Regions from separate parts of the Peribacillus sp. NPDC096448 genome, predicted to be linked through region 1. Evidence: riboswitches for the same ligand, from Rfam matches in the RefSeq annotation. Region 1 holds a riboswitch; each other region holds the start of a gene.
What was found. Region 1 has a riboswitch for S-adenosylmethionine ahead of mtnK (S-methyl-5-thioribose kinase). Riboswitches for the same ligand answer to the same signal wherever they lie in the genome.
Positions count from the first base shown of each region.

Region 2: another riboswitch for S-adenosylmethionine. It lies ahead of metK (methionine adenosyltransferase); the one in region 1 lies ahead of mtnK (S-methyl-5-thioribose kinase).
Region 3: another riboswitch for S-adenosylmethionine. It lies ahead of ACIQ0C_RS19000 (methionine ABC transporter ATP-binding protein); the one in region 1 lies ahead of mtnK (S-methyl-5-thioribose kinase).

Region 1 is NZ_JBIWEU010000002.1:52,926-63,285, forward strand. It holds gene ACIQ0C_RS04170 (ATP-binding protein) at 1-659, shown strand, start outside; gene ACIQ0C_RS04175 (hypothetical protein) at 813-1,520, shown strand; gene ACIQ0C_RS04180 (YozD family protein) at 1,698-1,868, shown strand; gene deoD (purine-nucleoside phosphorylase) at 2,101-2,805, shown strand; gene ACIQ0C_RS04190 (lmo1851 family serine protease) at 3,087-4,547, shown strand; gene ACIQ0C_RS04195 (LCP family protein) at 4,662-5,549, shown strand; gene mtnA (S-methyl-5-thioribose-1-phosphate isomerase) at 5,691-6,737, opposite strand; gene mtnK (S-methyl-5-thioribose kinase) at 6,752-7,954, opposite strand; SAM riboswitch class I at 8,033-8,186, opposite strand; gene ACIQ0C_RS04210 (carbon-nitrogen family hydrolase) at 8,258-9,040, opposite strand; gene ACIQ0C_RS04215 (pyridoxal phosphate-dependent aminotransferase) at 9,140-10,312, shown strand.
Region 2 is NZ_JBIWEU010000012.1:158,003-168,362, reverse strand. It holds gene wecB (non-hydrolyzing UDP-N-acetylglucosamine 2-epimerase) at 1-601, opposite strand, end outside; gene ACIQ0C_RS20145 (glycosyltransferase family 4 protein) at 798-2,003, shown strand; gene ACIQ0C_RS20140 (glycosyltransferase) at 2,027-3,343, shown strand; gene ACIQ0C_RS20135 (nucleotide sugar dehydrogenase) at 3,385-4,686, shown strand; gene pckA (phosphoenolpyruvate carboxykinase (ATP)) at 5,155-6,741, opposite strand; SAM riboswitch class I at 7,171-7,332, shown strand; gene metK (methionine adenosyltransferase) at 7,496-8,689, shown strand; gene ACIQ0C_RS20120 (gamma carbonic anhydrase) at 8,876-9,394, opposite strand; gene ACIQ0C_RS20115 (alpha/beta hydrolase) at 9,605-10,360, shown strand, end outside.
Region 3 is NZ_JBIWEU010000011.1:149,831-160,190, reverse strand. It holds gene ACIQ0C_RS19015 (iron-containing alcohol dehydrogenase family protein) at 216-1,217, opposite strand; gene ACIQ0C_RS19010 (MetQ/NlpA family ABC transporter substrate-binding protein) at 1,383-2,204, opposite strand; gene ACIQ0C_RS19005 (methionine ABC transporter permease) at 2,260-2,928, opposite strand; gene ACIQ0C_RS19000 (methionine ABC transporter ATP-binding protein) at 2,915-3,931, opposite strand; SAM riboswitch class I at 4,001-4,105, opposite strand; gene ACIQ0C_RS18995 (MBL fold metallo-hydrolase) at 4,389-5,213, shown strand; gene ACIQ0C_RS18990 (hypothetical protein) at 5,277-5,465, opposite strand; gene ACIQ0C_RS18985 (YheE family protein) at 5,551-5,754, opposite strand; gene ACIQ0C_RS18980 (YheC/YheD family endospore coat-associated protein) at 5,818-7,014, opposite strand; gene ACIQ0C_RS18975 (YheC/YheD family endospore coat-associated protein) at 7,011-8,378, opposite strand; gene ACIQ0C_RS18970 (YheC/YheD family endospore coat-associated protein) at 8,382-9,452, opposite strand; gene ACIQ0C_RS18965 (YheC/YheD family endospore coat-associated protein) at 9,469-10,360, opposite strand, start outside.

The sequences.
Region 1 (10,360 bases):
AATATGTTGGCCAGCTTGCTGCCGGTGTCGCCCATGAAATCAGGAACCCGTTGACGACAATAAAGGGCTTTTTCCAATTATTGAAGAGCCAGGATCATGATAAATCATTGATAGAAAAATATAGCGATGTCATGCTTCATGAAGTGGATAGGGTCAATGTATTTGTGACACAACTTCTTGATTTGGCAAAACCGCATCAACTGGAATGGGAGAAAATCGATTTAAAGGATTTCCTTGATGAAATTATAGATACTTATACTTCCTCAATTCCGAGTTCTCATGTAAGACTAATTAATGAGGTGACACAATCCGTCATTGTTTATTCAGACAGGAACCGGTTAAGGCAGGTTCTCTTGAATGTCTTGAATAATGCTTGTGAAGCCATTGAAGAAAGGGGGCGGATTGAACTACATCACAATTCCGTGTCCCAATATATAAGATTAGTGATCAGCGATGATGGAAAAGGCATCAGTCCCGAGAATTTAAAAAATATCGGTATGCCCTTTTATACCACCAAACCGGATGGAAACGGATTAGGTGTAGCGACATGCATACAAATAATGGAGGAATTAAAAGGGAAATTCCAAATTGAGAGCTTCCGTGACGAAGGAACGAAAGTGACGCTCACAATCCCCACTACGAACCGTCTCATTAAATGAGTCGGTTTTTTTTGTTTGTAGTGCCCTTTAATAAATGGGCCGTTTAATTAGCTAAATGAGCAAAACGCCCTCTTATTTCCATTAACCTCCATGTTTGTTTGTGCATATAATTTACTAATCAAACGATAAGGACCATATTGGGGGATGTCTCTTATGGGCAAAAAAAAACAGCCGAAATTTAAATTAGGCGATACAGTCGTAATAACAATGTATGGGACAGTCGGGAATATAACCGATGTGAAATTTCTCGATGGTGCTTATGTGTATGAAGTGAACTATAGTGAAGGTCTTTATATCGAAAAAACATTGCAATCGATAAATGAATATGAAGGAGAAATCCTTTATCCGAAAGAACAAATCGATATTGAATATAAATATTTATTAGGTGACTTGGTCCAAGTGGATGGATATGAACAGGATTATTTCAAGATTATCGGCTATCGAACGGAAATTTGGCGCTATAAGGAAAATGCCTGGGAGGATGTAATCTATGAGTTATCAAGAATCTCTGATGGTGAATGGCTTGAAGCTCATGAAGAAGAACTGACTTTGATTGCCGATGCCAAACGGGCAGATGGAATCATTAAAAAATTGGGTCTGCTCCTTCCTCAAAAGAAAAATGAGCTTGCTATCATTGCTAAACAAAACAACCCTGGTAAAGGTGAGCGAGAAATGACAATGACAAAAGATGAAAAAAAGGAAATGATTGATGGACTGTTGGATTTATATAATGATTATTGTAAGCTCTACGAACATTTTGGCGATGATGAATATCGTCACATCATGAAAATCGCCCTTGCTAAAATTGAAAAAGCTGCAGAGGAAATTTATCCAGATCATAAAAAGAAGCAAACAAAGTGAAAGGTATCCCAAACTTTTAAAGGGCAATTTCCAAATTCCCTATAGAAGTATCCATACAATAGAACACGAATGGAACTTGATAACTATAGGCCCTTCATATGTTTTTCCATTATGGGATGCCTTAGTGGTATATTTGTCTCTACACATTCATAGACCTTTAAATAAGGGGGCGATGATTTGCGAGAAATTGAGGTTTTTATTGATACAGAAGAGATAGCGGAATTCTTTTTTCAAGAATTGATAAGACGGGGCTATCTTCCAACAGAAGCTGAAGTTGAAGATCTTGCTGACATCACATTCGAATATCTTCTTGAAAAATGCATAATTGATGAAGAAGTCGAAGAGTAACCTGTCATAAGACGGTTAGCAGCTTCCTTTCCCTTAATTTCATTAACCATTTAAAAAAAGACGGCGGACCACCGCCGTTTTGTTTGCGATTTAGGAAGGGTGCCAAAAGTCTTTTTCCTGCTTTTCATTTTTTCAAGTTCCAGATAAGGTTCGATTTTCCTAACTTGTGGTTGATATGGTATAGTAGTTTTTGAATATCATTTCAACCACAAGTTAAGGAGGACATAGTCGTATGAGCGTACATATTGGTGCAAAAGATAATGAAATTGCGGAAACGGTCTTACTTCCTGGGGACCCGTTGCGTGCAAAATATATTGCTGAAACATTTTTAGAGGATGCTAAACTTTATAATGAAGTTCGTAACATGTTTGGATATACAGGGACATATAAAGGAAAACGAATTTCTGTACAAGGTACAGGCATGGGTGTCCCATCCATTTCGATTTACGTGAATGAATTGATGAATAGCTATAATGTCCAGAAGCTGATTCGTGTTGGAACTGCAGGAGCGATTCAAAAAGATGTAAAAGTCAGGGATGTGATCCTTGCAATGAGTGCTTCCACCGATTCCCAAATGAACCGCATGACTTTCGGCGGGGTGGACTTTGCCCCGACCGCGGATTTCGAATTACTTAGAAAAGCTTATGACGTCGGCACGGCTAAGGGCTTGCAATTGAAGGTCGGTAATGTATTTACGGCCGATCAGTTTTATAACGATAATAGTGAATTGGAAAAATGGGCAAAATACCAAATCCTTGCGATAGAAATGGAATCAGCTGCCCTTTACACGCTTGCTGCTAAATTTGGCCGCCAAGCTTTATCTGTATTGACCATTTCCGATCACATTTTAACCGGTGAGGAGACGTCGTCGGATGAGCGCCAGTCAACTTTCAACGAAATGGTTGAAGTGGCATTGGAAGCAGCTATCCAGGACTGATAATTGGATGTAATTGACAGGCGGGTGACCAGGAATAAGTGATGCTGTATAATGGCAGTTGGATACAGGCTCATTTGTTCCATGGTATCCGCATTTTTGTAATGTCAGGAGATGCCTGTTTTCCTTGGACCATTTTCCCTGATTTGAAGTTTGCTAAAAAAATACATATGGTCATAAGTTGTTATTTTTGATAACTATTATTTTTCGATTGGCTTGAAAGCTGATAAAATAGGAATGAAATCGTTTATATCGTCATGAAGAATGAAAGTGGTGAGGCTTCAGTGGAAGAAGAAAATCAAAAACAGCCAAAAGAGGCAGGGAAATTCATTAAAATAAAGAAGTTTACGTTCATTATGGGGATTTTCTTAGTCATATTTCTAACTGCAGGGATTACTACAATAGCCTTGACCTTTGGAGATGAAAAAGTAGAGTCATTAGCACCGGATAAGCAATCGGAATTTGAAAAGCTGTATTCTACATACGATACGATAAAAGATAACTATTATGAAGAGATTGATGAAGAAAAGCTGGTGGACGGGGCAATTAATGGAATGATCGAATCATTGGATGATCCGTACTCTGCTTATATGGATAAAAAGGAAGCGTCGAGTTTCCATGAGAGCATCTCTTCATCTTTTGAAGGAATCGGTGCTGAGATTCAGGAGCAGGATGGACAAATAATGGTGGTCTCACCAATAAAAGGGTCCCCGGCAGAAAAAGCTGGGGTAAAACCGAATGACATTATATTAAGTGTGGATGGTAAAAGTGTTGAAGGACTGAGCTCTTCTGAAGCTGTCCTGAAAATCAGGGGCGAGAAGGGTACGAAAGTGGATCTATCCATTTCAAGAGCTGGTGAGTCGGAACCGATTGAGCTGACCATTAAACGGGACACAATTCCGATTGAGACGGTTTATGCGGAAATGCTTGATGATGGAGTTGCAAAAATTCAAGTGACCAGTTTTTCCGAACATACAGTCCAAGAGCTGAAAACGGCGCTTGAGGAAATGTCCAAGAAGGACATGAAGGGTCTCGTATTGGATTTGCGGGGAAACCCGGGGGGACTGCTTGAACAAGCAATAGAAATGGCAAGTCTGTTCATACCTAATGGGAAAGTGGTCCTTCAAGTTGAGGATCGCAGCGGGAAAAAAGAAGTATATAAATCGGAGAATGATGGAGAACTGAAAATCCCGGTAGTCGTGTTGATTGATGATGGAAGTGCCAGTGCTTCTGAAATCGTTGCAGCGGCTGTCAGTGAATCTGCGGACATTCCATTGATCGGTGTCAAGTCATTTGGGAAAGGGACAGTGCAGACTGCCCAAGACTTCAAAGATGGATCTAACTTCAAATATACGGCAGCTAAATGGTTGACTCCTGAAGGCAATTGGATTCATAAAAAAGGGATCAAGCCGGATATTACTGTGAAGCTTCCTGATTATGCGAGCCTTCCGTACATTTCGCCCGATAAGGAATTGAAAGCATCCGATTCTTCGAGTGAAGTGAAAGCGGCTGAAGAGATGCTGAAGGAAGCAGGCCATGATCCAGGTAAGGTAGATGGATTCTTTGATGAAGCAACCACGAATGCTGTCATAGCATTCCAAAGGGAACAAAAAATTAAAGAAACCGGCACCATTAAGGATGATACTACCGTTAAATTGATGCAGGTCATCCGCGAGAAAATCCTTAAGAACGACACACAAGTGAAAAAGGCAGTGGAAGTATTAAAGAAAGAAATCAATAAATGATTTTGACCGAAAAGCCTGTCAGCGAATTTCGTTGGCAGGCTTTTTTGTCGTTTTCATGCATAGGATTCCAACATTAGGCAGAGAATAGGGGTAATTTTCCAATGAGGTGAGGTAATGAAAGAAAAGGTATTGTTCATATATCTCTTGATCTTGATTCTGGCAGGCTGTACATATGCCCCTTTACCCAAACAAAATGGAAATGAAGGTACGGAAAAAAAACTAATCAATGAAGAGAACCAGGAAAGCGAGAAAACATTTCTGTTAATAGGTGTTGACACAAGGGGAGAGCAAAAATCTCGGTCAGATGCGATTATCCTGGCAAAATACTTTCCTGAGCAGGAGAAACTGAAGCTGGCTTCCATTATGCGTGATAGTTATGTGAAAATCCCCGGGAATAAATCAGGATATAACAAAATAAATGCTGCTTATTATTATGGTGGACGGGAATTGCTCAAGAAAACCATACAGGAAAACTTTGATGTCAAGGTCGATCATGTAGCGGTAATCGACTTCCAGGGATTTGTGAAGATGGTCGATTTACTTGCCCCTGAGGGGGTGGCGGTGAATGTGGATCAGGAAATCATTGATGATATGAGCATCCAAGCAAGCGTCGGTAAAAATGTTCTACACGGTGAGGAAATATTGAAATATGTCCGTTTTAGACATGACGATGAAAGTGATTTTGGAAGGGTAGAGCGTCAACAAGAAGTTATGGTTCAATTAAAAACAGCGTTTATAAATCAAATCTCATCCTTCGAAGGGATGGCAGCCCTTCCTGGTATCATAGAACAAGGGCTCTCGTACTTGGATACAGATATTGGTCTGAAAACAATAATAGAAATGGGTCCAAAAGCCGTCTTCCATACCCCGGACACCGTCGAAACCTTAAGGGTTCCAGTGGAAGGAAGCTTTAAAGATGAAATATATCCCCAGTCCGGAGCCGTTTTGGAAATGGACTGCACTGAAAATAAAAAAGCACTTCAGGAGTTCTTTGCAAAATAACAAGAATTTTGGAAGTCCATTTTATTATCGAAAGTGTTCGGATTTAATTATTGTATTATAGACCTCGCAAGAATAATTATTTAAAAAACGAGAGGGATACGAAATCCTTCTCGTTTTTTATCACCAATAAAGGAACCTGAATCAATTAACAAAATGCGGAATGTTTTTGAAGAAATCAGGTGTTATGATTCCGTTTTCGGTAATGATGCTTGTAATTAGGTGATTCGGTGTAACATCAAAGGCTGGATTGAAAGTCTTCACGTTTTCCGGAGCGATCCTTATACCTTGAATGAAGGTGATTTCAGCTTCATTCCGCTCTTCGATCGGGATGGATGTGCCGGATTCGATAGAAAGGTCGAATGTGCTTGATGGTGCGGCTACATAAAAGGGGATACCAAAGTGCTTGGCTAATATGGCCAATCCCAATGTCCCGATTTTATTTGCTGTATCCCCATTGGCCGCAATCCTGTCGGCCCCGACGATAATTCCATTTATTCGTTTCTGGTGAATTGTATGGGCAGCCATATTATCAGAAATTAAGGTGACATCAACCCCCGCTTGCATCAATTCCCAAGCCGTCAAACGCGCCCCTTGCAGGACAGGCCTGGTTTCACATGCATACACTTTTAGCGGAAAGTCCCTTTCTTTAGCCAGGTGGAAGGGAGCCAAGGCTGTGCCATACCGAGCTGTGGCGATTCCCCCAGCATTGCAATGCGTAAGAATGGAATCTCCTCTAGTGAATAGGGATAAACCATGTTCCCCGATTTTCCTGCACATTTCTTCATCTTCAGCAAAGATGGCTTTAGCCTCCGATACAAGTGCTTCCTTGGCAGTTGAAATGCTTTGCGCAGCCTGCAAGGTGTTCTCCATCCTCCTTAACGCCCAAAAAAGGTTGACTGCAGTTGGCCGGGAAGATGCGAGTTTTTCAATATGCCTCGTTACGTTTTTCTTGAATTCCCCTAATTCAGCGGTTGTTTCCTGTTTGGCACCAAGTGCAACACCAAATGCTGCCGTCAGTCCAATTGCTGGGGCACCGCGAACTTTTAATGTCAAAATGCTGTCATATACATCATTAACAGAATGAAGTTCAATAAACTCAGTTATGGAAGGAAGGGCTTGTTGATTTAATAATGTAATATGGGTATCATCCCATTGTACCGAATATGGTAAGGGTGCTAGTGTAGTCATGTGCAGGTCTCCTTTTAAATGGTTGAGTAAGATGGCAGTGTACGTTGCTTCAACGCTTCAATTATAGTTGGAACATCCAATTCCTCCCGTTTTTTAATTAAAAAAGAACCAATTTCCAATGTTGCCGTTTTGGCAGCGATCCTTGTTTCTTTATCTTCAATGACGTTTAAATCGGCTACATGGGAAAGGCCAATGGTTCGCCGAATCAGTTCGCAGCCTGCAAAACCGAATGCATCTTTTTTGAATTTTGTCAGTAAATAAGGCAGATAACCTTTCACATGGCGAAATGGGCTTTTATTTTGGCCTTCCCATAATTCGGTGTAAGTTTCTTCAAAGGCATTCCAAAATTCATGAAGGAGCGTGAAAATCTCTTCCCTTCCGACGCCATTTCGTGTTACTGCCTGAAAGAGAAGGTTGGCGGTGTATTGACCAAGGTCAAAACCAACTGGCCCATAAAAAGCGAATTCCGGATCAATAACCTTTGTTTCGGTTTCACTTGCAAATATACTTCCAGTATGTAAATCTCCATGAAGCAAGGCTTCCTGCTCGGTTTCAAAGCTTTGTTTCAGTTTGGCGACCTCAAGTATCACTTCTTGATCATTCCATATTTTTTGGGCGGCACCTGTCAATTCCACCTCGAAATCTCCCGGGAGTTCCTCAAAAAATGGATCCGTGAAAATAAAGACCTCAGTGATTTTGCAGAGTTCGGGATTCGTGAAATGTCGGGCCACCTCCTTTTTCGCAGAGGGTTCTAAATGATAATCGGATGTATAAAATGCCGTCTTCGCAACATACTCACCAATATGCTGTGAAAGCAATGGATATGAATCGCCATGGATCAATCCTGTTCTAACGATTTTCAAGTGCGATAAATCCTCCATTACTGTGATGGCAAGCTGTTCATCCGAATAATAGACTTGCGGTACGAATTCGGGGCAATAACTTCTGAAATGAATCAGCGCATTCGCTTCAATGGCTGCCCTTTTCAGTGTCAGCGGCCAGCTTTCACCAAGTACCTTGGCATAAGGGACCGCTTGTTTGATTATTAGTCCTTTGTTTGTGACCGTGTCTGTAATATGAAAAACATAATTTAAGTTTCCATCGCCGATTTCATTACATTTCAAACTTGCATCCGCATTGACCAACCCAAGTTTTTTTGCAAGGGTTATAGCTGTTTCGTTTGTCAATCTCTTAAAATTTGAATGGTTTTGAGTCATTCTTTTCCCCTCCAGATTCAAAATAAGAATAAAAAAGCCTCTTTCATATAGAAAGAGGCAGAAGTTTTGGCTTCGGACCTCTTATCTTCCAGAAAATGAATTCTGGTGGAATTAGCACCGTGCTCTGTGGATTTAATAATCCGGCGGAGGATCCGCCCCATTTCACAATGGTATTACAGTCGGTTGCTGGGCTTCATAGGGCCTTTATCCCTCAGCCTGCTCTTGATAAGAGTAAATGTTTTCTGAAATTTTAATCTTCGGGAAAATAATATCAACTTTTTAAATAGTTTGTCAATGGGTAAATTAATAAAAGTCTGGACGGCGATCTTCGAATACAGGTATTTTGTTACGTGCTTCCGTAACTTTGTTGAAGTCCAAGGTGCCTGTCAATAGTTCGTTTCCTTCTCCGGCTTCACTTACGATATTCCCCCATGGATCAATAATCAAGGAATGACCCGCAAATATATTATTGATATCCGAACCTGTACGATTAACGGCTACAACATAGGCTTGGTTCTCGATGGCACGGCTTATCAATAAGGCTCTCCAGTGATCGAGTCTCGGCTTTGGCCATTCAGCCGTAACGAATAGAACTTCCGCGCCTTGAACGGTATGGGCTCGCTGCCATTCAGGGAAACGAATGTCATAACAAACGAACCCGGCACATATTTTTTCATCAAGAGTAAATAAACCATCTTTTTCACCTGGCTGCAGGAAATGGTGTTCATCCATTAATTGAAATAAGTGAAGCTTATCATATTCTTTAATGAGCTTTCCGTGTTTATCGATGATGAGCATGGTGTTATAGATTCCCTTGCTTGTTTTTTTCGCAATGGAACCGCCGATGATGTGAATCCGGTGTTTCTGTGCCTGTGTTTTAAGAAATTCAATCGTTTTTTCTGCCTCTTGGTCTGCAATCTCATTCAGCCTGGTCAAATCGTATCCGGTTGTCCAAAGCTCTGGTAATATGACGATATCGGGTTCGGACCGAGCTGCTTTTTCCATCCATTGTTCTGCAACCTGAAAATTGATATCTGGTTGACCGAAGGCTATATCCATTTGAATACAAGCTATTTTCCACTTCATCGTTTAAAACCCCCACATGTAAAAAATGCTTTACAAGACTACGATAAACATATATCATTTGTGACTAGAATTTCAAGAAATTTCAGAGAAGGTGTATAAATGGTGCAATTCGAAAAATCCGGACTGCTTCAGGACCTGCCCAAGCAGTTTTTTGCTTCACTGGTCGCAAAAGTCAATGCGATCACGGAGCAAGGACATGATGTCATTAATTTAGGCCAGGGAAACCCTGATCAGCCGACGCCGGAACATATCGTCAAAAGTTTGCAGTCTGCAGCTGAAAAAACGACTAATCATAAATATTCGCCATTCCGGGGACATCAATATTTAAAAGATGCTGCTGCCGTCTTTTATGAACGAGAATACGGTGTCAAGCTGGATCCGAATAGTGAAGTGGCGATTCTCTTCGGGGGAAAGGCGGGTCTTGTCGAACTGCCGCAGTGTTTATTGAATCCAGGTGATACGATCCTTGTTCCAGATCCCGGCTATCCGGATTATCTTTCCGGTGTTGTTTTAGCCCAGGCAAAGACCGAACTGATGCCCTTGACAGAAGAAAATGATTTTCTTCCGAAATACGATGACATACATAAAGAAGTTCTTGATAAAGCCAAAATGATGTTCTTGAATTATCCGAATAATCCCACAGGCGCTTCTGCCACTGAAAGTTTCTTTGATGAAACCGTCTCCTTTGCAAAAGAACATTCAATTTGTGTGGTCCATGATTTCGCCTATGGGGCAATAGGATTCGACGGAAAAAAACCGAAAAGCTTTCTCCAGGCGGAGGGAGCGAAGGATGTAGGAGTTGAAATATACACTCTATCGAAAACATACAATATGGCAGGGTGGAGAGTCGGCTTCGCAGTGGGAAATAAGAGTGTAATAGAAGCTCTTGAACTATTACAAGACCATCTTTATGTGAGTCTCTTCCCGGCGATACAAGAAGCTGCGGCAAGTGCTTTACTTGACTTACAGAGCTGTGTAGAGCAGTTAGTGAAGATGTACGAGGTGCGAAGGAATGTTTTCATTGAGGGATTGAGGGCAATCGGCTGGGATGTCCAAGCGCCTGCGGCATCGTTTTTTGCCTGGCTCAAAGTACCTGGAGGTTTTACGTCCGAGAGTTTTGCGGACTATTTATTAACGCATGCCCATGTAGCTGTTGCCGCAGGGAATGGTTTCGGTGAATTTGGCGAAGGTTACGTCAGGGTAGGGCTACTGACTTCGGAAGAACGGCTGCAAGAGGCTGTGGAACGGATACGAACATTAAACTTATTTTAATGCAATAAGATATCCGATTTATACACATTTAAATAGTTAAAACTTATT
Region 2 (10,360 bases), on a different contig from region 1:
CATTTAAACCAGATAGAATCGGATGTTCATAGTCTTTCCTTACTGTTGTTTTCAAAGCATCGATAGCCGTATTGCCAGTAATATGGATACAATCACTCTTTTTATTTTCCAAAAGTAGATTCTCTGCCGCCTGATTTGTTGGCGCAAAGTGCAAATCAGCCAAGACGCCTGTCAACTGCCTATTCATCTCTTCAGGATATGGAGAATACTTATTACCAGTCCGCAGACCAGCTTCAACGTGACCAATCTGTATCTTATTATAGAAAGCCGCCAAGCTTGCGATGAAAGTTGTCGTTGTATCCCCATGCACGAGGACGATATCCGGTTTTATATCATTCATGAGCGAACTCAATTTTTCAAGCCCTCGAGTTGTAATTTCTTCTAATGTTTGTCTATCCTTCATCATATCCAAATCGTGATCTGGCTTAATTTGAAAACATTGCAAGACTTGGTCGAGCATTTCCCTATGCTGGGCGGTGACCACCACGATGGTTTCTATTTCTTCTGGATGCTTTTTCAGTTCCAAAACGACTGGTGCCATTTTGATAGCCTCTGGTCTTGTACCAAATACGGTCATGACCTTAATACGTTGTTTAGGCATGCTCATTTCCTCCCCTTCTGAATGTCTCTCCCATTATAACGGGAAGTTCATGGGAAATTTAAAAACGATACAATTATTAACAGAATTTTTACAATATTAATGAGGACTTTATATTTCTTTAACCTTAAGTTAATATCTGGCATTTACAATATAAAGCAGGAAGTATAGCTAAGCAGAATAGAGGTGATAGGCGAATATGAAAAGCGTCCTGATGATCGTGCAAAACTTTTATCCGGAAATCGGAAGTGCGGGAAATAGAATGAAAAATATATATCTCCATTTGAAAAGAAACGGATTCGAGGTAACGGTCATCACATTGAAGCCGAGTTATCCTAATCAAAGTTTATATCAAGATACAAAGTTTTGGGATGAAGATAGCATTGAAGAAGATGTCATCAGGATTAAGCCGGACAAAGTGAAGAGGTATACAAGCAATATGGGGAAGCGCTTGCTTCATTATCTTGAAGCGATGTGGCTTTTCATTTATACAATCATCCGTCTCGAAAAAAAATATGATTATGTGTTTGCTACGACCCCGCCGATCTTCCCGACTTTGGCGGCGTTGATCGCCAAGAAAAAGATGAAGGCGAAACTCATTACCGATGTCAGGGATTTATGGCCGGAATCGTTGATAGGAGTAGGAGTATTTAATAATAAGTGGGTTTTGAAAGTCGCTTTCTTCCTGGAAAGGAAGCTATATCGGCATTCAGATTTTATTATCATCAATAGTCCTGGTTTCAGGGATTATATCGTTGCAAAGGGAGTCAAGGAAGAGGCCATACAATTCATCCCTAATTCGCTGACAGCGGATGAGCTGACGTTAAAGAATTTGCTTACACCCGTATCGGAAAAGGTAATCAAGGTCGTTTATGCGGGGAATATCGGACTGGCCCAGGACTTGAAAAAACTGATAGCCGTAGCTGAAAAGCTAAGGGAACATAAACAAATCGAGTTCTCGATGATTGGATATGGATATCGGATATCCGAAGTGGAGAAGGAGATAAGCTCTAGAGGGCTGACTAACATTAAGATGATTAATGCGATGAATCGAAGAGTGACTCTTCATGAAGTTTCAACATCCCATATTGCCTATGTGAGCTTGGTTGAAAAAGAAGTCTTCAATAAGGTCCTGCCTGGTAAAATCATCGATTATATGTGTGTCGGAAAACCTATTGTCGGTGATGTGGACGGCAGGGCGAAAAAGATGCTCTCTGAGGCGAAATGCGGGTTGGTGGCAGAGAGCAGAAATGTTGATGAAATCTGTCAGCATATACTGACAATGGCCGCAGATCCAGCCCTTCGTGAAGAACTGGGGGAAAACGGTCATCGGTATGCTAAACAACATTTTCAATGGTCTAAAAATATTAAAGGTCTCATCAACGTGATGGAAGCGTCAGGCTGAAAAATCCGGAAGTGGAGGACAACATGGCGAAGAAAGTATGTATGTTCGTGTGGAATCACTTTACGAACGATGCGAGGGTTCTAAGAGAATGCACAGCACTCACTGAAGCGGGTTATGAAGTCGATTTAATTGCCATTCATAACTGGAAAATCGAGGGTTTGGCCAAAAAGGAGAAACACCAAAATGGTTTCTCGGTCACTAGGGTGAATAACCGCTGGGAGGCGCTTCATAAAATTCTCAGGATCGTTGGCAAATTGAAGAAAAAGAAGTTTGAAATTGTTCTATTGGCCTTATTGGTCTGGAATACGTTGTGGAATTTGAACTTAATCAATGGCTGGATGGGATCGGGAATACTGTTCGGTTCATTTGCACTACTTGCGATGGGCACCCTGATCATCACTAAAACAAAGCTGCCGACACTGTTAACGAGGAGCTACATTTTTGGTCAAATGATCTATCATGGCCGGAAAAGGAAATATGATTTTTATCATTCAAATGACTTGAATACGCTCATGCAGGGAGCGATCAGCAGTAAATGGTTGAGAAGGAAAAAGCTGATTTATGACTCGCATGAAGTACAAACGAGCAGAACGGGATATAATAGCCGAATTTACGGGATGATGGAGAAATTCCTATTAATGTTCGTCGATGAAATGATTGCCGAAAACCATACGAGAGCTAAGTATAACGAAGACTTATATGGTCTGTATCCCAAGGTGGTCCATAACTACCCGATTCCAACCAATCCGGAGGAAAGTACGGCCGTGAATTTGCATGAGCTGCTCGATTTGCCAGAGAATGAACCGATATTGTTATACCAAGGCGGCGTTCAAATGGGAAGAGGGTTAGAGCAATTGGTTGATGCTGTACCGATGATCGAGGGCGGAACGGTGGTTTTTATCGGGGATGGAAGGATCAAGGATGAATTAATGAAAAAAGTAAGCGACATGAATCTGGAGCATCGTGTGAAGTTCCTGCCGAAGGTTCCGGTCGACGAGCTGCTCCATTATACCAAAAATGCGTATTTAGGTTTTCAGATATTGAATAATGTCTGCTTTAATCACTACTCCGCATCTTCAAATAAATTGTTTGAATATATGATGAGCGGTGTGCCAGTGGTTGCCTGCAGCTTTCCTGAAATTCAAAAGGTTGTCGATACGGAAAAAATCGGTGTGTGTGTCGATTCACATGATCCAAAATCAATTGCCGAAGGTGTCAATTACTTATTGAAGCATCCTGAAAAAAGGGCGGAAATGAGCCAAAACTGCCTGAAGGCGCGACAAAAATACAATTGGAAACAAGAGAAGGAAATCTTTATCGAAATCTATCAAACAGCCTAACAAATTTGAGTGTAGCAGAAAAATAGATAGGAGTGGTTTATATGAAACTTTGTACAATCGGACTTGGTTATATAGGACTTCCAACTTCTTTAATGTTTGCGAAACACGGTGTCGATGTCGTCGGCGTGGATATCCATCCTGAGATTATTTCCAATTTGAATAGCGGCAGGCTCCATATCGAAGAACCTGGATTGGAGGAGGTATTGCAAGAAGTGCTTACTTCCAATAAGTTTCGGGCTGCGTTAAGCCCGGAACATGCGGATGTTTTCATCATCGCGGTGCCTACTCCAAATAAAAAGGACATGCATCAATCCTGTGATTTAACACATGTCATGGATGCAACCTCAAACATTCTTCCTTTTATCAAAAAAGGGAATGTCATCATTATCGAATCGACGATAGCGCCAAGAAGCATGGATGATCATATTAAACCGATGATCGAGAGGACGGGCCTTACCATCGGAAAAGACATTTTCCTCGTTCATTGTCCGGAACGCGTTTTACCTGGAAGGATTCTTGAAGAGTTGGTTCATAATAACCGTATCGTCGGGGGCATCACGGAAACATGCTCATATAAAGGAAGTCTTGTTTACAAAACCTTCGTTCAAGGGGAGATCATTCAGACGGATGCGAAAACGGCTGAAATGTCCAAACTGATGGAAAACACCTTCAGGGATGTCAATATCGCCCTTGCGAATGAGCTGACGAAAGTCTGTTTCGAGCTGGACATCAATGTTTTGGATGTCATATCGATGGCAAACAAACACCCTCGTGTCAATATTCACCAACCAGGACCAGGAGTTGGCGGCCATTGTTTAGCGGTTGATCCGTATTTCGTCGTTGCAAAGGCACCAGAGTATGCGAGAATCATTAAATTGGCCCGTGATACCAACGTATCGATGCCTTATTACATCGTTAATTCCGTAAGGATGATGCTGGAGGGGATCCGGAAGCCAAAAGTAGCTGTTTTCGGTCTTGCTTACAAAGGAAATGTAGATGATATTCGTGAAAGTCCCGCCATTGATGTCGTCAATATCTTGATGGGGATGGAAAACGTGGATGTAGCCTTGCATGACCCGCATGTCCAATCTGGAAAGATGCCAGTCGTATCAGTGGAAGACGCTGTAAATGATGCCGACTTGATACTTATCCTGACTGACCATGATGAATTTAAACAGATGGATTATGATAAGCTATCGAATCTCATGAACAATAAATTGATTCTGGATACACGCAATTGCATTGATGCAACTAAAACAGATGTCCCGGTGGCAAACTTGGGCAATATATATCAATACAAAACAGTGTCCATGAAAAAAGCTAGGAATAAAGCGATCATCTAAAAACTTGGACAACATTGATAATGGAATAACGATTAAGGGGGCGCTGACTATCACAGTCCCCTTTTTCCAATGAAGAAAATGGCCATGCAAGAGCTTGGTCCATTCAGACCGTGGAAACGATCCAGTTGGTTTCAGAAATCCGCTTCCTTTCCGCCAAGCCTCCTCGCCGCAAGTTCTAGCAGGATCTCGGCTAGCCAGTTATTCGACCGTATATGCGGTAAATCGGGCTAATGGTAGTAAATTCGACCGCAGCCGCCGTATTTCGGGTTACCTGGTACTTTATTCGACCGTGTAGACGCCATATTTAGCCCTATCCGGCAGATTTATTCGACCGCAGATGGTAAACGCCATATTTCGCCTTCCATGGCACTTAATAAAGTAAACCGTAATCATGGTTCGGGAAGAGACATTTCTTGTCGACAAACTGAAAGGACCAAGCAAGAGCTTGGTCCTTTTTTGTACAATTTATTAAGCTGTCGGTCCGCCAAGTTCTTCGATTTCACTTGGAACGCTTTTGAATTTCTTGAAATTTGCACGGAATTGTGCGGCAAGGTCTGTTGCTGCTTCTTTATAAGCGGCAGGATCTGCCCATGTCTTGATTGGTTGAAGCACTTCATCAGGAACACCAGGAACATGAAGCGGGATATCCAAACCGAAGATATCATCTTTGATCGTTTCGATGTTCGCTAATTCACCTTCAAGTGCCGCTTGTACCATTGCACGAGTGTAAGCAAGTTTCATACGGCTTCCAGTTCCATATGCACCGCCAGTCCATCCTGTGTTGACAAGGTATACCTTTGCATTGTGCTCGTCAATTTTATCACCAAGCATCTCGGCATAACGTGTAGCTGGAAGCGGTAAGAATGGTGAGCCGAAGCAAGTGGAGAATGTAGCTTCCGGTGAAGTTACGCCCCTTTCAGTACCAGCCAATTTACTAGTGTATCCGCTTAGGAAGTGGAACATTGCCTGTTCTTTGGAAAGCTTGCTGATTGGAGGCAGAACGCCTGAAGCATCAGCTGTTAAGAAAATGATTGTATTTGGGTGTCCTGCAATACTTGGGTTCACGATGTTATCGATCGCTTGCATTTGGTAAGCGGCACGAGTGTTTTCAGTCAATGAACTGTCATCATAGTTCGCTTCACGTGTATCCGGATCAACAACAACATTTTCCAATACAGCACCAAAACGGATCGCATCGAAAATTTGTGGTTCTTTTTCACGTGAAAGGTTGATCGTTTTCGCATAGCAGCCGCCTTCGATGTTGAATACGCCGTTAGAAGACCAGCCATGCTCGTCATCACCAATCAGTTTACGGCTAGTGTCTGCTGATAAAGTTGTTTTGCCTGTACCGGACAGTCCGAAGAATAAAGCGACGTCCCCTTCACGTCCTACGTTAGCAGAGCAATGCATTGGAAGGATTCCAGCCTCTGGAAGTAAGTAGTTCATGATCGAGAAGATCGATTTTTTCATTTCTCCTGCATATTCCGTTCCGCCGATCAAGATGGTACGGCGTTCAAATGAAACGATGATGAAAGTTTCGGATGTGGTTCCGTCCACTTCTGGGTCCGCTTTGAAGTTAGGTGCAGAAAGGATCGTGAATTCAGCTTCGTGACCTCTCAGTTCCTCTTCGTTTGGACGGATGAACAAAGTATGGGCGAATAGGTTATGCCAAGCATATTCATTAACAACACGGATGGGAAGACGTGATGATTCGTCTGCACCAGCGAAACCTTTAAAAACAAAAATCTCTTCTTTTGCTTTTAGGTAGTCAACTACTTTATTATATAGTTTATTGAACACATCTTCGGAAATCGGCTGGTTCACGGGACCCCAATCGATTTTATCTTTAACTGATGCTTCTTCCACGATAAACTTATCTTTAGGTGAACGACCAGTATATTTGCCAGTTTCAGCTTTAACCGCGCCGGTTGATGTTAAAACGCCTTCATTTCTGCTTAGTACTTTTTCGACCAATTGAGGAACTGATAGTTGAGTTTGCACATTGTTTCCTGTTAATAATTGGTGTAACTCATTAGAAACATCTACAGAATTCATATATGAGGTACCTTCCTTTGTTTGAGTTTTTAGATTACAATTAGTATAACACATTCATTCAATTAGTCTATACTATTTCTTTTAATTTGTGATTATTTTCAGCTGGACGCATTAATCATTTTAATCCGGCAGGAACCGAATCAGGATTATCGCATATACTATCATTAAGAAAAATTTATTTAAATAGGAAGTAAGTAAGCAATATATGTCTAATGGGAAAGTCAGGATGTCATTCCTTTTCGATGCTCCATACTTTATTATTAATGGCAATTTGCAACATTTCTATTCGTATTTTGCATTGTAAACCCCTTTAGGACGTTGTATCAACATGATTTTTCAAATGAACGCCATTCTGGGTGGAAATGTTCTTTTTAGAAAAGCATTGACAAATTCCAGCCAAATACGATATTATCTTAAATTGTACGGATTCTCTTATCCCGAGTTGGTGGAGGGACAGGCCCTTTGAAACCCAGCAACCTGCCATATTGAACTTGACTCCAAGACCGATCGCCGAAAATAAAGCGAAGGTCTTCAAGGAATAGTGGTGATGGTGCTAACCTGAGCAAGGTAAAAACCCTTGAACGATAAGAGTGAAAGGATAGAAGACAGAATTTTAAACCTTTCCTCATTTGCCAGGGAAGGTTTTTGTGTTTTTTATAAGTAATTCTGTGTCTATAGTCGAAACTAATGAGGGAAACGAGTTCCGTAAAAATCAGGCTTATGCCTACACCATACTAACTTCCAAGGAGGAAATATGATGTCAAAGAAACGTCTATTTACTTCTGAATCTGTTACAGAGGGCCATCCGGACAAAATTTGTGATCAGATTTCAGATTCCATTTTAGATGCTATCCTAGCTAAGGATGCAAATGCACGTGTTGCGTGTGAAACAAGTGTAACTACAGGTCTTGTGCTTGTTGCTGGTGAAATTACAACTTCAGCTTACGTGGACATTCCGCGTATCGTTCGTGATACGATTAAAGGAATTGGCTACACACGTGCGAAATACGGTTTCGATGCTGAAACTTGTGCCGTGTTGAGTTCCATCGATGAGCAGTCTGCCGATATCGCAGCTGGTGTCGATAAAGCATTGGAAGCTCGTGAAGGAAACATGTCAGAGGAAGAAATCGATGCAATCGGTGCAGGGGACCAAGGTCTAATGTTCGGATTTGCGTGTAATGAAACAGAAGAGCTTATGCCGCTTCCGATTTCATTGGCGCATAAACTTTCATTCCGCTTGTCTCAAGTTCGTAAAGATGAAACTCTTGCTTACCTACGCCCTGATGGTAAAACACAGGTAACTGTGGAATATGATGAGAATAACCGTCCTGTACGTGTAGATACGATCGTCATCTCTACACAGCATGATGCAGAAATTACGCTTGAACAAATTCAAGCCGATCTAAAAGAACATGTGATCAAAGCTGTTGTTCCAGCCGAGTTGATCGATGCAGATACTAAGTATTTCATCAACCCGACTGGCCGTTTCGTAATTGGCGGACCTCAAGGGGATGCTGGTCTTACTGGACGTAAAATCATCGTTGATACTTACGGCGGATACGCTCGTCACGGCGGCGGTGCATTCTCTGGTAAGGATGCTACTAAAGTTGACCGTTCTGCTGCATACGCTGCTCGTTACGTTGCGAAAAACATCGTGGCAGCCGGCCTTGCCGACAAAGCGGAAGTTCAATTGGCATACGCGATTGGTGTGGCAGAGCCTGTATCGATCTCCATTGATACGTTCGGAACTGGTACAGTTAGCGAAGAAGTCCTTGTTGACCTAGTTCGCGCTAACTTCGACCTTCGTCCAGCTGGTATCATCAAAATGCTTGACCTTCGTCGCCCAATCTACAAACAAACGGCTGCCTACGGACACTTCGGCCGTACAGATGTCGATCTTCCATGGGAACGCACGGACAAAGCAGAAACATTAAAAGCGCAAGCGTAATTCATATAAAAAAAGGTGTCTCGCAATTAGCGGGGCACCTTTTTTTATGGATTAATTTTGCCGTCTATCGGGAATAATTCAAGAAATCCCAAAGAAATTAAACTTAAAGGCCATACTCGTGAGTTAGAACAGTTTACTCGAGAGTTAGGAGCGAATACTCGTAACTTTCAGTCAATTACTCGTGCATTACTTTACTCGTTCCGCCGTTTTATAGTATTGACCTTTTTCGGCGTATTCGCGTACGATGCGCTCCATATCCTGACGATCTTCTTCGTTGATTTCGCGGATGACTTTAGCTGGACGTCCGAATGCCAACATGTTCGGTGGAATGACTTTACCTTGGGGAACGAGACTGCCGGCACCGATGAAAGCCCCTTCGCCGATTTCGGCTTCATCAAGTACGATCGATCCCATGCCGATTAAAGCTCCTTTGCGGATTTTACAGCTATGTAAAATGACCTGATGGCCAATGGTTACTTCATCCTCGATGATCAATGGATTATTGGGGCTTTGGTGCAGGACGCTGTTATCCTGTATACTGACTTTTTTTCCGATGATGGTTGGGGATACGTCACCGCGAATGACGGAGTTGAACCAGATTGATGTTTCGTCGCCGATTTTGACATCACCTGTGACGACAGCATTTTCAGCGATATAAGCGCTTTCAGCAATTTCAGGTTCTTTGCCTTTATACGGATAAATAATCATTTTCAATCATTTCCTTTCCGAAGTGAATGTTTTTATGTATTATTTTAATATACCGTATGCAAATACACTTGGCTATTTATAATAGCAATGTACAACTTGTTAGATTTCTTTTTTGTCGAAAATCATGAATATGGTTATAATTTATATATATTATTTCAACTATCATGGATCGTACACAACAAGTGAAAAGTGAAAGGGGGATTTCGAATGTGGAAATGGGAGACAGAAGGAGACGCAAAGGGCGTCATTGTCATCGTTCATGGGGCAATGGAACATCACGGACGTTATAAGTGGGTAACACAAATGTGGCTTTCAGCTGGATACCATGTCGTCATGGGCGACCTTCCTGGGCAGGGGATGACTACTCGCGCCTACAGGGGACATATCGATTCCTTTGATGAGTATTTGGACGAAGTGAAAAGCTGGATAGAAGAGGCTTACGAATATTCGTTGCCGGTCTTTTTACTTGGACACAGCATGGGCGGTTTGATTTCGATACGCCTTCTTCAGGAAGAGGAATGGGACATTGCAGGGGTGATTCTTTCTTCTCCTTGCTTGGGCCTCGTGACGAAGCCGCGGAAGTTCCTTACAACGCTCTCGCATGGATTGAACATCGTTATGCCTAAGTTCAGGGTAGACTCCGGATTGACACCTGAAATGGCGACGAGAAGTGCGGAAATTCGTGAATCCGATAGAAACGATACATTATATATCACAAAGGTTTCAGTTCGCTGGTATCGCGAGCTTGCACAGGCTATGAAGGATGCTTTTGAAGAGATTCCTGAATTTCAGGATGTGCCGCTTTTGGTCATGCAGGGCGGAGATGACCGAATCGTGAACAAGAAGGCGGTTCGTGAGTGGTTTAATTATAACATGGCCAGTGAAAAGCAATATAAGGAATGGCCGAAGCTTTATCATGAAATCTTCAATGAACCAGAGCGTGATGATGTATTTCAATATGCG
Region 3 (10,360 bases), on a different contig from region 1:
AATAGAAATAGGAAGTATACAAAAAAAGTCGATTTCCTAAAGTAAATCGACTATTTAATGTTGAAAATTACTTGGCGTACAAAGTTTCCGAAATGTTGGCTGTACCCACTAAAAGAAAAAAGGAGAGTACATATTATACATGACTAATATGTACTCCCCTTTATTTATTAAGGTTTTTTATAATTAGGTCTTGATAAGAGATTCCCCATCGTTTTTTAGTCCATGGATTGGCTTGCATGGTTTGTGAGGATTTCAAGGTTTTCTATGGCGGCTGCCACTTTTTCCTTGTTGATATCAGGGAAAAGAAGTTGGATGTCTTCACCTTCTTTGACAGACTGGGCTGCAATCTGTTGAAGTTCCGCCTTATGTTCAACGGTCAGACCAATATCAACCAATGTCATCGGCAATTTAAGCTCCTGGTAGATTGGAAGCAATTGTTTGATTTCCGGGAATTTCCCTTCTAGCCCAAGCTGGACTAAAATGCCATATGCCACTTTTTCCCCATGTAGTAAATGATGCGCTTGCGTGATGGTAGTCATGCCATTATGAATGGAGTGGGCACCGGCAACGCGCAGGTACTGGCCGCCAAAGCAGCCAACAAGACCACTGGTGATGATATTCGTTTCAATTACACGCTGCAACGCATCTGTCCATTTCCCCTTTTTCAAATCAGCTAAGGCTTCCTCGCCATATGTCAATAAAACTTCCTGGCATTGCCTTGCGGCCATATGGGCCAATTCAATACAAACGGACTTGGTGGCAAGCTTTTCGGCCAGTGCATTGCCCTCGTACCATTTCGCCAATGTATCGCCGATTCCGGCACGTAAATAGTTAATCGGCGAATTAAGAAGAATTCCTGGTTCGATCAATAACATCCAAGCGCTTTTTTCATGAATATCATACCGGACATATGAACCATTATCATCATAAATGACACTTAACTGTGTCCAGGCAGCGCAGGTGGAAGCCAAGGTCGGAATGAGGATGATTTCCTTTTGAAGCGAGTTTCCGGCCGATTTGGCAAGGTCGAGCAACTTTCCGCCGCCAATGCCGATTAATGCATCCACACCCTGTTCAAGAGCAGCCTTCTTGACGCGTTCAATTTCTTGGTCACTGCCTTCCCCGCCGTATGTGAAAAAGATCTTCTCAATATTTTCTAAGGAAGGAAAAAAGGGTTCAGCAACTTCCCATGATTTGCGTCTATGAATAACGAGCATTACGAATGTTCCCTTTACTCAGTTTTATTTCCAGGTTTTCAAGGACATTTGCTTTACATGCGTAATAAGCGGGGCCGCTGCAGACCTCCAGTAAGGTATTCATATTCGTTCTCCTTAATGAAAGGCCTGTTCCCGGTAAAGGGGAAGCAGGCCTCGATTATTTGATCAATTCATCCAGTCTGGTTTTCCGAATCCGGCAAATTTGTCATCGATCACTTTTTCAAACTGGTCGGATTCCACTACTGATTTAATATCCTTGGCAAATTGAGCGTCTACATCTTTTGTATTCACTGCAACAACGTTTCGATACATATCAGGCATTTTTTCTAAAACTAGGGCATCCTGGAGGTCCATTTTCGCTGCAAGAGCAAAGTTGCCAGGGACCGCCGATAGGTCAACACTGTCTGTTGCACGGGGCAACTGAGCGGATTCCAATGGTTTTAGTTGGATGTTTTTTGGATTTTTCGTTACATCCTTTTCAGATATTTTTAAAGGGTCGACATTTGGATCGACTTCAATCAACCCTTCATCCACCAGCACTTTAAGTGCACGTGCCAGGTTAACCGGATCATTGGGCACTGCAAGGGATGTACCGTCCTTGATTTCCTTCAATGATTTATACTTATTAGAATATATGCCCATTGGTGCTGTTGGAACTATGATAAGGTCGGAAAGCTTTAAATCATTTTCTTTAGCGAAGTTATCCATGTACACTTTATGCTGGAAAAGGTTGGCATCGATCGAGTTGTTGCCAAGCGACTTATTCGGCTGGATATAGTCGGTGAATTCGACGATCTCTATTTTGTATCCGAGATCTTCCAGACCTGGTTTGATGGCCTCCTTAACCATATCGGCGTACGGCCCGGTAGTCGCCCCGATCTTCAATTCCTTTTTGTCTTCAGTATTTGGGGATGCATCATCGCTCCCGCAAGCTGCCAAGCCAAGAGCAAGTGCACAGACTGATAATAACGAAGCTATTTTCTTCATTTGAAATTCCTCCTGAGTAATGAAATGTATTGTATCATTGAAAAAATGACTGATCCTATCGTTTGTTAACCATGTATGAGACTTTGTCACCAACCATTTGAATGAGTTGCACAAGGCAGATCAGCACGACGATCGTCGTGATCATGACTGTATTGTCATAACGGTAATATCCGTACCGGATGGCCAAGTCGCCAATTCCGCCTCCGCCGATTGTCCCTGCCATTGCTGAGTAACCGATAAGCGAAATGGTCGTTAATGTCAGTCCTTGAATGATTCCCGGTTTTGCTTCTGGAAGAAGTACATCCTTAATGATCATCCATGGAGTGGCTCCTACGGCAATTGCAGCTTCTATCACTCCTCTGTCTATTTCACGTAATGCCGTTTCAACGATTCTTGCAAAAAAAGGTATTGCGGATACGGACAGGGAAACAGAAGCCGCTCTTGGCCCTATTGTCGATCCCGTAAGAAGGTCCGTTAAAGGAAGGAGGGCGACCAAGAGAATGATGAACGGGATGGAACGGACAATATTGACTGTGAAACCGAGAGATCGATTCACGATGCTATTTTCAAAAAATAAATTCCTGGTTGTCGTAAACAGCAATACTCCAAGCGGTAAACCGATCAGCAGGGCTACTGCAAGAGAAACGCCGACCATATAAATCGTTTCAAGAAAGGCTTTATTAAGATCAGGTAAAATATTGACGATGGGATTAAGCAGTGACATGTTTTAACACCTCCACAGAACTGGAACGATTTTTTATATATTCCAATGCCGAATGAATTTGGGCGGCATCGCCAATTAACTCGATGATTAAAATGCCTAAAGGAACTTCCTGGATATACTCAATTTTACCGTGTAAAATATTACCCTTGACTGGATGGGATTGGAGAGTATCCGAAAGAATCGACTCACCGGCGGTTTGCCCTTCGAATTGAATTTTAATAATCGTACCTTCACTTTCTTCAATCAAGTGCGAAGGGAGTTCGAAATCCAGTACACTGCTAATGAATTGCTTCGTTAACTCCTGCTTAGGCTGTGAAAATATTTCATAAACGGGTCCTTCTTCAATTACCCGGCCATCCTGCATGACGGCGACTCGGTGGCATAGTTCTTTGACTACTTCCATTTCATGTGTAATCAATACGATGGTGATACCAAGCTCACTGCTTATCTTTTTCAACAACTGTAAAATCGCTTTTGTAGTTGTTGGATCAAGGGCTGAAGTCGCTTCATCACATAATAGTACAGTGGGGTCATTTGCTAAGGCTCGAGCTATGCCGACCCGTTGCTTCTGTCCACCGCTAAGCTGTGCCGGATAGACATCTTTCTTATCGCTGAGCCCTACGATTTCCAACAATTCCAATACACGTAACCTGATCGCGTCCTTCGATCGGTGCGCGGCCTTTAAGGCGAAAGCGACATTTTCATAAACGGTTTTTGAACTGACCAGGGAAAAATGCTGGAATATCATTCCGATTTTTTGTCGTTGTTTACGAAGCTCTTTACTTGATAAAGAGGTTAAATCAATGCCGTCGATGATGATATTTCCACCTGTCGGACGTTCAAGCAAATTCAAGCAGCGGAGTAATGAGCTTTTTCCAGCTCCGCTGTAGCCGACAATTCCATATACTTCGCCAGTTTGAATGGTCAAAGATACGTTATCCACTCCGATAACTCGGTTTTTCTTCGAGACGTATTCCTTTCGGACTGAACGGATTTCAATCATGAGCTTTCCCCCTTAAACATTAAAAAAGCTGCCTCTATCATTCAGAAAGAGGCAGCGAAATTATATCTCGTCTTATCTTTCAGAATGCAATCATTCTGCAGGAATTGGCACCGTTCCCTAAGGGCGGTTGCCGGACATCACAGGGCCTGATCCCTCCGTCACTCTTGATAAGTAAATTATTATTTTAGAATATTTCAAGTTTTATAATATAATCTATATTATTTGTAAAATCCGACAATGTCAATCGTTTCTTTGATTTTTTTTGTCGTTAAATTTGGTACAGTCCATAAAACGATTCATGGAAAAAGGGCGATTATGCAATAATCCTGCATTTTCATCCAGGTTAATTATTCCGATATTTCCTTGTCAAAAAGGTAAAGTGGTACTACATTTATTATAGTAAAGTTAAAAAAAGGAAGATGAAACTATTTTTGTACAATGATGGGGAGGAAATTGAATGATAGAGATTAAGACGATAAATGATGTCGTTTGTGTGCATGGGACTCCTGGCGGGAACAAGGCGGGGATGAGTGTTTATGTCTTTTTAACGGATGGCCTATTGATAGATACTGGAGCACAGATATTAATGGAAGAGCTCATTCCATTCTATGAGTCCGCAGACTTCGACTCAGTGGCCCTGACTCACTATCATGAAGACCATACTGGGGGCGCTGCATGGATACAGGAGCATAAAAAGGTCCCTCTTTTCATTCACCCGATGTCGGTTGAGGTTTGTGCAAAGGATGCAGTATATCCTGAATATCGTAAAGTTTTCTGGGGAAAGAGAGATGCCTTTAAAGCTGAGCCGCTAGGGAAGGCCATTCATTCCCGTACCCAAACGTGGGAGCCGATTTTTACCCCAGGTCATGCAAAGGACCATATGGTGTATTTGAATCACAATAATGGCGTACTCTTTTCAGGAGACCTTTTCGTAACCCCAAAAACAAAGCTTGTCTTACGGGAAGAGTCTGTTCCGGTCATCATCGATTCCATAAAAAGATTGCTTCAATATGACTTCGGGGAAGTGTTTTGCTGCCATGCTGGGTATGTTCCTGATGGGAAGGAAATGTTTCGGAAAAAACTTGATTATCTTGAAAATCTCCGAGGGGAAATTTTCCTCTTGCATTCTCAAGGGCTGACCGTTCATGAAATCCAGCAGTTCGTTTTACCGAATCGCTATCCCCTTATCGAAATATCTGGGCATGAATGGGATTCAGAGCATATCATTACATCGATATTAAACGAAAATATTTTGAATGTGATGGAGAATGGAACTATTTGATTTTGTCTTTTTAACGCTCTGACTGATATAAAGGAGGGCTCTCCATAAGAGCGCCCGCCATTGTTATTTATTGATATTGGGATCTGTTTCATCATAAAAATCATGTGCTTCTTCGATGTTCTGAAGGTTAGCGACTTCATACACATTTCCGCCCGCCATTCCTTCATTGATGATACGGTCGATATCTAAATAAACGGAGTCCTTGCCATCATATTCGGTATCCTTCAAAAATGTCATTTTTTCTTTATCCAAAATAAATCCCTCCTAGCCTTTTCTTTAGTTTAGGCAAAGGAGTTTTTTTTATTCCGTTTAGCGATTTCATGAATGTATTGAGGGTTCATTCATATACATGGAAGACCATTAAATCATGTATCATGCTTTTGAGTTTGGTTTCATCTGTTTCGGAAGGCGGATTGGCTGTCCACTCGATGGATCCATCTTTATGATACAATGCTTGGACTGCCTGCTTGTTGAAATAAAAGGAAATTTTCCATCCTGGCAGATTCTTATGCAATGGTGCCCATTGAAAATGGGTGATCATATGTATTACCTCCATATATACAGTTTCTCATTTAATTATAATGGAAAACGGCAACTGGAGGTGTTATTTTATTGTCAGGTTGGGAAAAGTTAATTCAATGAAAAGATTTTTTAAATGCAAAAGCCTGTTTGTTTCAATTTCCTCCTCATCGAATTGCATGGGCTTTGAGTTCACTTCGTATATGAAGAGCGCGCCCGATTCGTCTTCTCCTATATCAATGGAAAACTCTCCGAGAAACCCGATTTTTTTTGAAAGTATCTCACCGCATTTCTGGGCAATATTCGCTAATTTTAGATTCAGGCTTCTTGATTGCAGGTCTTGATAAGGAAAAAGCTTCCCGCCTCGGGGAGTGTGGGTGGTGATTTCCTGAGTTTGTGACATCCTTACCGCTTTGCCGGTCACTTTATAAAAACCTTTTTCATAATGGACGAGAATCCGGTAATCATAACGATGTCCAACAAGTTTTTTTGGTGTGATCGCCTGTTGAGCAAGATAGCTCCTTTTTAATAAATCCCTTTTTTTCGTTTCCCAGAAGGATGCAAAATCCGGGAAGGACTCACTATGTTTTAAGCTATTGAACAATAGAGTATCATCATCATTTTTGATAATGGTATAGATGCCTTTCCCTTGGCTTCCTTTGCATGGTTTAAGGTATATATGCCTGTAGGTCTCCAGGAAAGCATCAAGGCAACTGCTGTTTCGTAAGATCATGGTGGGCGGAAGGTGATTGGTGAGGGATCCATCTTCAACTAATGCTTCGAACATCACATATTTATCTATAAAACAGGGGTTGAATAGATTCATTCGGTAATCTTTAAAATGTGTGATAAGATGTTGGAATTCCTCTGACGCCTCATAGCTCCTCGAGGGGATACGGTTATAGACGATGTCAGGGAAGGGCACTTTACATTCGATCCACTTGTTTGAAATGGAGGAAAAAACATACCCTCTCATCGACTCGGAATGAAGGGCATTTCCTGTGAATACATACGCCAATATTCCATGTTTCAATAAATATAATGATAGGTCCCGAAAAAGGGTCAGGTTTCCACCCAAACCTGATTCCTTTTTGGGATTGGGAACAGTTAAAATTCCGACGGCAAGCATCCGGTTACCCGGAAATATTGTGATTGGAATTAGAGGTTGATTCGAATGGTCCTTTTTATAGCTGATTTCTTCTTTGGCAGAGCCGGCGAAAAGTTCCGCATTCTCATGAGTGTGGTACCAATTTTCAGTGGGGATATCGTAAAAAATGTTCATTGCGGCACACTGATTGATTTCGTAATCGTCTGTTCCGTAAGATAAATGGCATAATCAAGGCTTAGCTTTCTGGTCAGCAATTCGAAATCCTTGAGTTTTGGATGGGAGAAGATGGAACGTCCAGGTTTGGAATTGGCTTCAAACATCCAAACCTGCCCTTTTTTATCCAATCCAAAATCAAATCCTATTTCTGCAATGATGCCGTCCAAGTTCTTTTCTATACTGTCACTTAAAATCAGTGCTGCTTCCGATAGCTTTCGTTCGACTTCTTTCGCCTCATCGTCATCTCCGAACAGTTCGGCAACCGTTTTGATGACACCCCCGCTTTTAATATGGGTCGTGACACTGCCGGCGCCGGCGATCTTTGCGGCAATCGCGGTCACCTGCCATTTTCCATCACTGTCCTTGTTCGTATGGACCCGGAAATCCACTGGACGTTTTTCAGATCGAATTAATGGGATGCCCTGCTGTACGATAAGATTCTCTATCGGGCGGTCGTGAAAAATATGTTTAACGATGGATTCCAATGTCGAAAACCTTTGCAGTTTATTTTCTTTTGCTTCATTTGTATAGCGGCAATAGTAAACATTCTCATGCTTATCATAAAGAATTTGGTGAATCCCTAGACCGAGGCTGCCGTGAATAGGCTTTATATAAACTTGCCGGTAATGGGAAAGAAGGGTTTCCACCACGGATATGGATTGAAATGGATACGTTTCCGGCAAATAAGGCAGTGCCCGCTCATCTGCGCATAACCTTTCATTTACATCCCATTTATTGAAAAATCCAGGGTTATACCATGGTATGGTATATTTTTTTTGAAATTTCTGCTTCACTTCTTTAGGCCCATCACGGTTTTCCGTCAACCGATTTGGGAGCCGGTCATAGATGACATTGGGAAAAGGAAATTCATTAATGTGCCAGTCATCGTTATCAAATACATAGCCTTTGATTGTCTCCTCATCCCAATTGATTACATTCTCTCCAAAAACAAAGGGAATACAGCCTGTGGTCTTGCTAAGCGAAAGGAGCTTTGCGAAAAATTCCGACCTCTCCCCTAATGGTTTGTTTGAAAGGCCAGTGAAGCCTGAGGAAAAGATTCCGACAAGCGGTCCGATATGGATGCTCTTGCCGTATATGAATAAATGAAGGGGAATATCGGTATGATCGAATATTAGAGATTCCGCAAGACTTTCCGATAGCACGATTGATTGATTGACGGCCGGGTTTTGTTTGACGATGGCAGGACATGAATGTCGTCCGAAATAAATTAATTCAATCTCTGCCAAATCTCCTAGCTCTGAAGGGTAGTAGAGAACATTGCCAGGGATAGCGGCAATTTCGGCAGGATAAGTCTTTCTCACTTCCTATTCACCTGCTTTCTGAAGCTGTTCGGCTAAATACTGGCTATACTCAAACGGTGCACGATGAATATCTTTCATGGTCTCCGGCTGTAGTGCCTGAATGATTTTCCTACCGGGCTTCGAGTTAATGTCCATTATCCATATTTGGCCTTTTTTATCGATGCCAAGATCAATTCCCAACTCGAATAATCTTTCAAAGACAGCTTCGGTTTCTACGGGCAGGGTGCGAAGGATATGCTGAATCTTTTGTTCGACAGCAATCGAAATCGTTTCCGGGTTTCTTTTGTTGAAGGTATCCAATGAAATGGCTTCCCCGCCTGTGGCAAGATTTGAAGTAATTCCATCTTTTTGTCCCATACGAATTCCGCGGCCCCGTTCCATCCATTGATTCTTCTCGTTTTTTTGAAGTAAAATCCGTAAATCGAATGGCTCATTATTTTGGCTGCAAAGTTCCAAATATGGCTGGCAAAGGTAACGGTATCGATTTAATAAATGCTGCAGCCATTTGTTAAGCTGAGATTTGGAGGAGAATTGGCGGTCATATTTGGTGCCCTTTTTCGTCATGGAAACCAAAGTGCCGTCTTCGGTTTTTGAAAGGAGATAGATTCCTGTACCGCCTGCACCGAATTCAGGTTTGATGATGATTTTATCCAGGCGTTCCAAATGATCGGTAATATCTTCAGGTGTCGTCACTTGTACGGTCTCTGGAAAAAATGCCTGTAGGTGTGGATGGTTTTTTAGGATTTGGTACACTTCCCACTTACCAGGAAGGCCCAGCCCTAAGAAATTCGAGTTATCTTTTAACCAATCGATTTTGTGTCGCGTTTCCGTTGACTCACGGACTAAACCATGAAAACAGCGATCATATACAAAATCAGGTAAATCAAAAGAGGTGGCGATCCAAGTTTCGTTCTCGGCATCAAAATGCTCGCCCCTCACCTTTTTCAGATCCATATCAATATTATCCGGTGAAAATTTGCAAACTTTCATATTAAATGATTTAGCGGTTTTGGCTATTTCGGTGAAGTAGTTGTTTTCATGAGTATCCGACGCGGCCATTAATCCTATTAACACGTGCTAGCAACTCCTTTTATGGATGGTTTTCGCGGTTAAGGGCAAGCATGAAATCGATGATTGATTTTACTGATGGACGAAAGGTTTCATAGTTGCCTTGGAATTTTTTTGAAGGTTTTGAATTCACTTCGATGATCCATGGATGGGTATCGGTATCCAGTGCTAAATCAATCCCTAGCTCACCGAATGAATCGTCAAGGTTTTCGACTAAGGCCTGTGCAGTGTTTTTAGCCAGCCGTACAAGCTTTTGATATATGCGGCTGGCGTCCTGAAGTTCAAATGCTTCTTTTAGAAAATCCGGCCCATTTTTCATCAATCCGCCTTGTGCAAGATTGGAAACAATGGTACCAGGGTCCCCAATCCGGGCAACCATTGATGAAACTTTCCATTCAAGCTGATCGTTCCGGTGAAGTAGTATACGGAAATCAACTTTTCTCTGATCTATTTCGAATAGGGAAATCCCTTTTTGAAGAATGAAGGATCGTTTTCTGGAAAATCTTTTTAAGGTTTCAAACAACTTTTCATCCGTATCAGCAAAATGTACATTCTGGAGATGTCCGGATTGCTCGATTTTCCATTTTTCAGCTACTTGCGTTAATCTGCAAATATTCCTGCCTTGGCTGCCTGATGCGGGTTTAAAGTAGATTACCGAATGCTTTTCTATAAAACTCAAGAAAGATTCCTTTTCGTTAAACAGTATCGTCTCTGGCAAATTTGGCAACAGATCATCTTCTAGGATTAGCAGTTCATGTACATCATGTTTGGAGAGGAACCTTCCGTTGAACATCGGAATCGATCGTTCCTCCAGTTCAGTTTTAAACAGCTTGAAAGAATGTGATTGCTCAAGTTTCCGCGAATGTATCCGGTTATAAAATACATCAGGAATGGGGAGGCGCAAGGCTTTCCAG